2 regions of the Saccharopolyspora griseoalba genome follow, and region 1 is predicted to be linked to the other one. Evidence: riboswitches for the same ligand, from Rfam matches in the RefSeq annotation. Region 1 holds a riboswitch; the other holds the start of a gene.
The links. A riboswitch is a leader RNA that binds a small molecule or an ion and turns the genes downstream of it on or off. The one in region 1 is predicted to bind glycine.
Positions count from the first base shown of each region.

Region 2: it holds a riboswitch for glycine, as region 1 does, so the genes downstream of both, gcvP (aminomethyl-transferring glycine dehydrogenase) here and gcvH (glycine cleavage system protein GcvH) in region 1, are expected to answer to the same signal.

Region 1 is NZ_JBHTCJ010000002.1:471,610-476,522, reverse strand. Features, by position in the region: gene ald (alanine dehydrogenase) at 1-848, opposite strand, end outside; gene ACFQRI_RS06360 (PucR family transcriptional regulator) at 1,014-2,576, opposite strand; glycine riboswitch at 2,690-2,783, shown strand; glycine riboswitch at 2,784-2,886, shown strand; gene gcvH (glycine cleavage system protein GcvH) at 2,946-3,320, shown strand; gene ACFQRI_RS06350 (L-serine ammonia-lyase) at 3,354-4,709, shown strand; gene ACFQRI_RS06345 (DUF202 domain-containing protein) at 4,754-4,913, opposite strand, start outside.
Region 2 is NZ_JBHTCJ010000001.1:389,582-394,494, reverse strand. Features, by position in the region: gene gcvP (aminomethyl-transferring glycine dehydrogenase) at 1-2,364, opposite strand, end outside; glycine riboswitch at 2,532-2,633, opposite strand; gene ACFQRI_RS01760 (MerR family transcriptional regulator) at 2,862-3,434, opposite strand; gene ACFQRI_RS01755 (bifunctional nuclease family protein) at 3,692-4,168, opposite strand; gene garA (glycogen accumulation regulator GarA) at 4,545-4,913, opposite strand, start outside.

The DNA.
Region 1 (4,913 bases):
TGCGTGGTCGGCCGCGAGTCGGCGAAGCAGCCGCCCTGGTCGATGGCGATGTCGACGAGCACGCTGCCCGGCTTCATCTCCGAGACCAGGTGATTGGACACCAGCTTCGGCGCCTTCGCCCCGGGGATCAGCACCGCGCCGATGACTAGGTCGGCAGCCCGGACGGACTGCTCCACGGCATAGCGGTTGGAGGCCACCGTGCGGATCTGGCCGTGGAAGTCGCGGTCGATCTCGCGCAGCTTGTCGACGTTGGTGTCCAGCAGCTCGACGTCGGAGCCCATGCCCAGCGCTACGCGCGCGGCGTTCAGGCCGGCCACGCCGCCGCCGATCACCACCACCCGAGCCGGGTGCACACCGGGCACGCCGCCCGGCAGCACGCCGCGACCGCCGCTGGGCCGCATCATCGAGTGCGCGCCCACCAGCGGCGCGAGCCGCCCGGCGACCTCGCTCATCGGAGCCAGCAGCGGAAGCCCGCCATCGGCGGTCTGCACCGTCTCGTAGGCGATGCCCGTGACGCCCGAGTCCAGCATGGCGTCGGTGAGCTCCGCCGAGGCCGCCAAGTGCAGGTAGGTGAACAGCACCTGGTCGCGCCGCATGCGCGGGTACTCCTCGGCGATGGGCTCCTTGACCTTGAGCACCAGCTCGCCCTCTGCCCACACCTCGTCGGCGGCGGGCAGCACCTTGGCCCCAGCCGCCAAGTAGTCCTCGTCGGGGATCGACGAACCGGCCCCCGCGCCGGCTTCGACGAAGACGTCGTGACCGCGGTCGGTGAGCTCGTGCACACCAGCCGGCGTGATCGCGACCCGGTACTCGTTGTTCTTGATTTCGCGAGGCACTGCGATCTTCACCGTGGAGTCCTTTCGTTGCCGTTACGGACAACGATCGGTCCAGCCGGGGCCCGGCGCATCATTCCCGCGCAATGAGATTGATCGGGGGCGTTTGTGCTACCGGCACAACCGCCGCCCGCGGTCACCGGGCGCCTCGGCAGCCGAGTGGCAGGAAGGTTCCCCTGCTCAGCCGTGCTGCGCCCACCGCTCGGCCAGCAGCTGCACCAGCAGCGCCGAACGGACGTCCGGATCGTCGAGATCGACCTCGACCAGCTGCCCGATCCGCTTCATCCGGTACCGGAAGGTGTTCGGGTGGACGCGAAGTTCCCGGCTCGCGCGTCGCGGGTCGCCGGGATGCCGCAGCCACGCGTGCAAGGTCGGCAGGTACTCCGTCCCCTGAGCGCGGTCGTGCTCCCGCAACACCGGGAGCGGTCCCAGGGAGCCCACGCCCGCGTCCGTGGAGGCCCCCGCCATCCGGCTGAGGATCAGCAGGTGCCACACGTCCTCGTACACCGCCACGCGCTGCTGCATATGTCCCGCGCGCAGCAGCGCGATCAGCTCGTCGGCCTGCGCCCGCGACCGCGGCACGTCGGCGACCGCCACGGCGGTGCCCACGGCGATCAACGGCGGCGGGGAGGCCTCGTGCGACACGAGCGCCTCGCGCAGCTCCGGCCAGCCGCCGCCGCGCGCTCGGTCGGGAACGATCGCGTACAGCACCGCGCCGGCCTCGGTGACCAGCGGCCGCCGCCCTACGCCGCGGGTGATCCACTCCCACAGCGCCAGCCGGTGTCCCTCGGCGGAATCGTCGGACTCGGGGATCTCGATGGCGATGACCCGGTGCGCCTCGTTGGGCACGGCCAGCTCGTTGGCCGCCGCCCGCCAGCCCTCGCCGCCGTCGAGCAGCAGCCGCACCTGCTCGGCGGACCGCCGCCGCTGCACGTCGGCCACCGCGCGCCACCGCAGCAACTGCAAGGCCACCAGCGGTGCGGTGTCGGCGAAGGCCGAGGCCCGTTCCTCGGAGACCGGCCCGGGCACCACCGCCCACATCGACCCCAGCAGCTCGCCGCCCATCCGGATGGGCACCACCAGCCTCGGCAGCGTGCCGTCCTGCTGAGCTGGCACGAAGATCGCCGAACTGCCCTTGGTGAGCTGCCGGAACGTGCCGCGGGAGCGGAACTTCGCCAACACGTCGTCGGGCTGGCGACGACCCATGATCGTCGAGATGCGCGCCGGATCGGTCAGGTCTTGGCGCGCCGAATGAGCCAACACCTGGGAATGCGCGTCCTCGATGGTCACCGGCGCGTCGACGACATCGGCCACCGCATCGGCCAGCCGGAACAGATCGGCCACCCCCGGATCGGCCGTGCTCTCGGACGCTTGGCCGACGCCGGTTCCCGCCATCGCCGCCCGGATCAACCACACGAGTTGTGCCCACGCAGTTCCCGCCCGCACCTCCACCAGGCCGATCCCCGAATCACGGGCGGCCTCGGCGACCTGCTCGTCGGTTCCGACGGGCGCCTTGAGCAGCACCGCAGCGGCACCCAGCTCGCCGCAGCGGCGCACCAGCTCCACCGCGCTCGGCCGGTCGCCAACCGCGATCCCGAGCACCAGATCGCCTTCGGCGGCCGAGGCCGGCTCGCCCGGCTCGGCGATGACCACGTCGCCGACGCAGACGGAGGGTTCGCCGGTGATCACCGTTCGCAGCAGGGTCGGTCCGACCCGCTCGACCAGCGCCCCGACGTCGAGCATCACCGGTCCTCCTGACGACCTGTGCCTTTGCCGGGCACTGTTAGGCAGGTCATTGACAGCTGCACTGGCACGTTTATCGTTGCTGAGCACATCGACAATCGCATATCGGCCAGCGACCCCGTGCGGGAGAGCCCCTGCCTCGAGCAGGGCGCCGAAGGAGCAAATCTCCCCAGCAAACTCTCAGGCAGCCATGACCGTGCGGGCGAGGCAACTCTGGAAAGCGCTCGTCAACGTCGACGCGCCACCCACGGTGCAAGTCGCGCCCAACGGCCGCGGTGAAGCTCTCAGGTTCCGCAACAGAGGGGGAGGCCCAGTCGGAAACCCCGGGGCGCACCACCGCGCCCCCGCAACGCCATGGAGCCTCCCGCTATGTCGACGCTGCCCACCAACCTGTCCTACACCGAAGAGCACGAGTGGATCGAGGACCGCGGCGAGGTGTCTCGCGTGGGCATCACCCAGCACGCCGCCGACGCGCTCGGCGACATCGTGTTCGTGCAGCTGCCCGACGTCGGCGAGCAGATCGAGGCCGGCCAGGCCTGCGGTGAGCTCGAGTCGACCAAGTCGGTCAGCGACCTGTTCGCGCCCGTCACCGGCGAGGTCGTGGCCATCAACGAGGCCGTGGTGGACGACCCGGCCGTGGTCAACTCCGACCCCTACGACAAGGGCTGGTTGCTCGATGTGCGCGTGACCGCCACGGGTGCGACCCTCACGGCCCAGCAGTACTCGGAATTCATCAACGAGTAGGCGCCAGCCAAAGCCCGGGACGAGGCGAGATCAATGGCGATCAGCGTCTTCGACCTGTTCTCGATCGGCATCGGACCGTCCAGCTCGCACACCGTGGGCCCGATGCGCGCAGCGCAGCGGTTCGGGTGCAGGCTGCGCGAGAACCGGCTGCTCGAGCAGGTCGACAGGGTCAAAGCGGAGTTGTTCGGTTCGCTCGGCGCTACCGGCCACGGGCACGGCAGCCCCAACGCGGTGCTGCTCGGCCTGGCGGGGCACGACCCCGAGACCGTGGATCCGGTGGCCGGAGCGCAGCGAGCCGAAGAGGTCGAGCGCACCGGCCGACTGAGGTTGGCCGGTGCGCGAGAGGTGTCCTTCTCGACCTCGCAGGACCTCGTCCTGCACCGGCGCCGGTCGCTTCCGGTGCATCCGAACGGCCTGCGCTTCACCGCCTTCGACTCCGCGGGGACCGAGCTGGATTCGGCGACTTACTACTCGGTGGGCGGCGGATTCGTCGTGGACGAGGACGCCTCCGGTTCCGACCGGGTCCAGCCCGACCGCACGGAAGTTCCCCTGCCGTTCCACACCGGTGCTGAGCTGCTGCGGCGCACCGAGGAATCGGGGCGGCCGATCAGCGGCGTCATGCTGGCCAACGAGCTGTCCCGGCGGGACGAGCGCGACGTGCGGGACGGTCTGCTGGAGATCTGGCGGGTGATGCGCGAATGCGTGGACAACGGGTGCCGCAACACCGGCGATCTTCCCGGCGGACTACGCGTGCGCAGGCGCGCGGCCGAGCTGTTCGCGGCCCTGACCGAGCAGGACGACCCCATGGAGTGGGTCACCTTGTTCGCGCTCGCGGTCAACGAGGAGAACGCCTCCGGCGGTCGTGTCGTCACCGCGCCCACCAACGGCGCGGCCGGCATCGTGCCCGCGGTGCTGCACTACTGCACGCGGTTCGTGCCGGGCGCCGACGAGGACGCGGTCGTGCGCTTCCTGCTCGCGGCCGGTGCGGTGGGCGCGCTGTTCAAGGAGAACGCGTCGATCTCCGGCGCGGAGGTCGGTTGCCAGGGCGAGGTCGGTTCGGCGTGCTCGATGGCCGCCGCAGGCCTCGCCGAGGTGCTGGGCGGCACACCGAGCCAGGTGGAGAACGCCGCCGAGATCGCGATGGAGCACAACCTCGGGCTCACCTGCGATCCGATCGGCGGATTGGTGCAGATCCCGTGCATCGAGCGCAACGCGGTCGCCTCGGTCAAGGCGATCACGGCCGCCCGCATGGCGCTGCGCGGCAACGGGACGCACTACGTGTCGCTGGACAAGGTCATCAAGACCATGCGCGAGACGGGGCGGGACATGAAGGTCAAGTACAAGGAGACCGCCCGCGGCGGACTGGCCGTCAACGTCGTGGAGTGCTGACGCTCGGCTGAGCTGAGGAAGGGAACCTTCCTGTCAGCGCGGGCTCAGAACAGCACGTAGACGATGCCGGTCGCGCCGGCCAGCATCGCCAGCGCCGCTGTCGCGGCGGGCAACGCCGCGCCCGGCAGCGGCGCGCTCGCGTGCAGCCGGCGTTCGCTGAAGCGGTGCCTGCGCCAGATCATCCAGCCGACGATCCCGCTGGCG
Region 2 (4,913 bases), on a different contig from region 1:
CGCGGTCAGCGTCGCGCGGCGCAGCCCGTCGGCCCCCATCATCCGCACGTAGGACCAGGAGATCGGCAGGATCGAGGCGCTGCCCCACGGGGCCGCGCTGATCGGGCCGACGCCGGTGTCCGGACCGGCCGCGGGCTGCAGCGGGTGGTTGGGCAGGAACGGCGCCAGGTGGCCGCGCACGCCGATCGGGCCGACCCCGGGCCCACCGCCGCCGTGCGGGATGCAGAAGGTCTTGTGCAGGTTCAGGTGCGAGACGTCGGACCCGAACTTGCCCATCCGAGCCAGCCCGATCAGCGCGTTGAGGTTCGCGCCGTCGACGTAGACCTGCCCGCCCGCGTCGTGCACCAGGCCGCAGACCTCGCGCACGGTGTCCTCGTAGACGCCGTGCGTCGACGGGTAGGTGATCATGATCGCCGCGAGGTCCTCGGCGTGCTTGTCGGTGAGCTCGCGCAGGTGCTCCATCTCGATGTTGCCCTGCTCGTCGCAGCGCACCACGACCACCCGCATGCCGGCCATCACGGCGCTGGCGGCGTTGGTGCCGTGCGCCGAGGCCGGGATCAGGCACACGTCGCGACCGGAGTCGCCACGGCTGCGGTGGTAGGCGCGGATCGCCAGCAGACCGGCGAACTCGCCCTGGCTGCCCGCGTTGGGCTGCAGGCTCACCGCGTCGTAGCCGGTCACCTCGGCCAGCCACTGCTCCAGGTCCGAGACCACCTGCAGCAGGCCCTCGGCGTCCTGGGCGGGCGCGAACGGGTGCAGCGAGGAGAACTCCGGCCAGGTGATCGGCTCCATCTCCGCGGTCGCGTTGAGCTTCATGGTGCACGAGCCCAGCGGGATCATGCTGCGGTCCAGCGCGATGTCCTTGTCCGACAGCGCGCGCAGGTAGCGCAGCAGCGAGGTCTCCGAGCGGTGGGTGTGGAACACCGGGTGGGTCATGTACTCGGAGGTGCGCGTCAGCGCGGCGGGCAGCGCGTCCGGGGTCTCGGCGTCCACCGAGTCGGCGTCGCCGTCCTGGATGCCGAAGGCCCGCCACACCCCGGCCAGGTGCGCGCGGGTGGTGGTCTCGTCGCAGCTGATCCCGACGTGGTCGGCGTCGACGCGGCGCAGGTTGATGCCCTCGCGCCGGGCCGCGGCCAGCACCGCGTCGGCCTTGCCGGGGACCTTGGCCTGGACCGTGTCGAAGAACTCGTCGTTGACGACCTCGACCCCGCCGCGGCGCAGCTGCCCGGCCAGCACCGCGGCCATCCGGTGCGCGCGGGTCGCGATCGCGCGCAAGCCCTCGGGACCGTGGTAGACGGCGTACATCGAGGCGACCACGGCCAGCAGCACCTGCGCGGTGCAGATGTTGCTGGTGGCCTTCTCGCGGCGGATGTGCTGCTCGCGGGTCTGCAGCGCCAGGCGGTAGGCCTGGTTGCCGTCGGCGTCCACGCTCACCCCGACCAGCCGACCGGGCAGCTGCCGCTCCATGCCCTTGGCCACGGCCATGAACCCGGCGTGCGGACCGCCGAAGCCCATCGGCACGCCGAAGCGCTGCGTGGAGCCCACCACGACGTCCGCGCCGATCTCGCCCGGCGAGCGCAGCAGCGTCAGGGCCAGCAGGTCGGCGGCCACGACGGCCTTGGCCCCGCGCTCGTGGATATGCGCGATCAGCTCGGCCTGGTCGCGCACCGCGCCCGAAGCGCCGGGGTAGGACAGCAGCGCGCCGAAGAACTCGCCCTCCGGCAGCTCACCGCCCGAGAGGTCGGCCACGACCACCTCGATGCCCAGCGGCTCGGCGCGGGTCTCGATGACCGCGATGGTCTGCGGCAGGGTGTCGGCGTCGACCAGGAAGCGCGGAGACTTGTTCTTGCCCGCGCGGCGCACGAGGGTCATGCCCTCGGCCGCGGCGGTGGCCTCGTCCAGCATCGAGGCGTTGGCCACCGGCACGCCCGCCAGGTCGGCGACCATGGTCTGGAAGTTCAGCAGGGCCTCCAAGCGGCCCTGCGAGATCTCCGGCTGGTACGGGGTGTAGGCGGTGTACCAGGCCGGGTTCTCCAGCACGTTGCGCAGGATCACCGGCGGGGTGGTGGTGCCGTAGTAGCCCAGCCCGATCATCTCGGTGTGCGGGTCGCAGCGACCGGCCAGCTCGCGCAGCTCGGCCAGCGACTCGGTCTCGGTGGCCGGATCCGGCAGCGCCAGCCGCAGGTCGCCCTCGCGGATGGACTCCGGGACGGCCTTCTGGCCCAACTCCTCCAGCGAGCCGACGCCGATGACGTCGAGCATGCGGGCGAGCTCGGCGGGCATCGGCCCGACGTGGCGGTCGGCGAACGGCCGTCCGTGCTCCAGCGCGGCCAGTGGGATGCGATCGTGCTTACCGTCGGTCATCGCCAAAACCTCAATCATCACGGCGAACAAAGGGCGGCAGCCGGGGCTGCTCTCCCCCTCTGTCACTGTCCGCGAAGCGAACGCCTGAGAGCTTCACCCGCTCGCAGCGGGCTTGCACCGTCGGCGGAGCGCACCATCGGTCCGGCGCACCCTCTTTCCAGAGGTATCTCGCCCGCGCGGTCCAGGTGGCCTGAGAGGTTGTCGGGGAGTTTTGCTCCTTCGGCGCCTGCTCCGGCGAAGCCGGTCCAGGACTCTCCCGCACGGGGTCGGCGATAGCGGTCAGGCTACCCGATCAACAGCGCCTTGCGGACCCGCGATGTCGCCTGTCGCACAAACAGACGACCGGCTCGGAGCCGTTGAGCTCCGCTGATGCGGTGAACCCGCGGCGACGAGGTTCGGCCGCGACGGGAGCCGTCAGCCCACCTCGGCCCCGGTTCCCGCCACCGCGGCAGCACCTCGAGGCGCCGCCGAGCGGTGCCAGTGCTCCCCGGCGAGGATCAACCGGTCTCGGCCTGGCGCTCGCGGCGGCGTCGTGCGAGCTCGTCGGTGAGCTGGGCTTCGATGTTCTCGCCACCGTCGGCCCGCTCGGCCGGGAACTCGTGGATCGTCCCGCTGATCTCGCGCATCGCGCCGCTGACGGCGATGCCGAACACGCCCTGGCCGCCTTGCAGCAGGTCGACCACCTCCTCCGCGGAGGTGCACTCGTAGACCGTGGTGCCGTCGCTGAACAGCGTCAGCTTCGCCAGGTCCTGAACGCCGCGCTTGCGCAGGTGCTCCACCGCGACTCGGATGTTGTGCAGGGAGACCCCGGTGTCGAGCAGGCGCTTGACCACCTTGAGGACGAGGATGTCCTTGAACGAGTACAACCGCTGCGAACCCGAGCCCGCGGCGCCTCGGATCGACGGGCCGACCAGCTTGGTCCGCGCCCAGTAGTCGAGTTGCCGGTAAGTGATGCCCGCGATCTGGCAGGCCGCCGTGCCGCGGTAGCCCACCAGCTCGTCCGGCAGCGAGGCGTCGGCGAACAGTTCACCCTGCTCCGCAGCACTCGATTCGGCTGCTTCCTCGACCACGCCTGCCTCCCCTCGTCCGGCCTCGCGGCCGACGACGATCACCAGCGCTAGGACCCGTGGAGATCCAGCGCCGCGAACACTGTGCCGATGCCGCCCGAGGCGGCCCACCGGCTGAATCACACCGGGGCGATTCGCGCACTTCGAAGGTAGGCCCGCCCGGCGACCGGGTCAACGCGACGCGCGGGCGCTGCGGGCAACACTTCGACGGGCGAACGAAGACCCCTGGGGCGAGCGCCCCAGGGGTCGAGGTCTGCTTCTCACGTGTCGGCGCCGCGGAAGTCCTCCGGGGAGACAGAGTCGAGGAACTCGCGGAACTTCTCGACCTCGTCCTCCTGCTCGTCCGGAATGATCAGCCCCGCCTCGTCCAGCACCGACTCGTCGGCGTGGATGGGCACACCGATGCGCAGCGCCAACGCCACCGAGTCGCTCGGCCGCGCGGACACCCGCACATCCCCGTCGAACACCAGCTCGGCGAAGAAGGTGCCTTCCTGCAGGTCGGTGATCCGGACCTGCTCCAGGTCCCTGCCCAGCGCACCGATGACGTCCTTGAGCAGGTCGTGGGTCAGCGGTCGCTGGGGCCGCACGCCCTGCTGCTCGAGGGCGATCGCGGTGGCCTCCACCGACCCGATCCAGATCGGCAGGTAGCGCTCGCCCTGCGCCTCGCGCAACAGCAGGATCGGCTGGTTGGCTGGTAGTTCCACTCGCACGCCGACGACGCGCATCTCGCTGCTCATCGTCACATCGCCTCCTCCAGCGCGCCGAAGCGTGACTTCCCCGTCGAGGATCGCGCACCGACGCCTCCGACGCTACCCGCGATACGGCGGACGCGCCCATCCCCGGCGAGCGGTGCGGCCGTCCTCCGCTCAACGCGATCGTTGTTGTCCGGGCTCGCGGCCCGGACCGCCGGCTCAGCTCCTCGTTGAGCGTCACCCGGCACGATACACCGCACGAACTCCCGGTTCGCCCAGTGGAAACCGCTTGTGCCGCCGGAAAATTCCCGGCATTCGGGGCGCGGTCGCGCGCGGGCGCGCAGCTGCTTCACGCGTCAGCGGGGCGACGCCCTGCGGCGCCGCCCCGCTGACGGTAGTCGATTACCCCCTGAGGTCGACCTCAGCGGCCGCCCTGGCCCCCGTCGATCGGCCCGGTCAGGAACACCAGCCGGAACTTGCCGATCTGCACCTCGTCGCCGTTGGCGAGCACCGAGGTGTCCACCGGTTCCCGGTTCACGTAGGTGCCGTTGAGGCTGCCCACGTCGACCACCACGAAGTCGTTGCCCTCCCGGCGGAACTCCGCGTGACGGCGGGACACCGTGACGTCGTCGAGGAAGATGTCGCTGTCCGGGTGCCGTCCGGCGTTGGTGGTCTCCCGGTCCAGGAGGAACCGCGAGCCGGCGTTCGGGCCGCGCTTGACCACCAGCAGGGCCGACCCCGCGGGCAGCGCGTCGACCCCGGATGCGGCGGCGGGCTCCGGCGCCCCGCT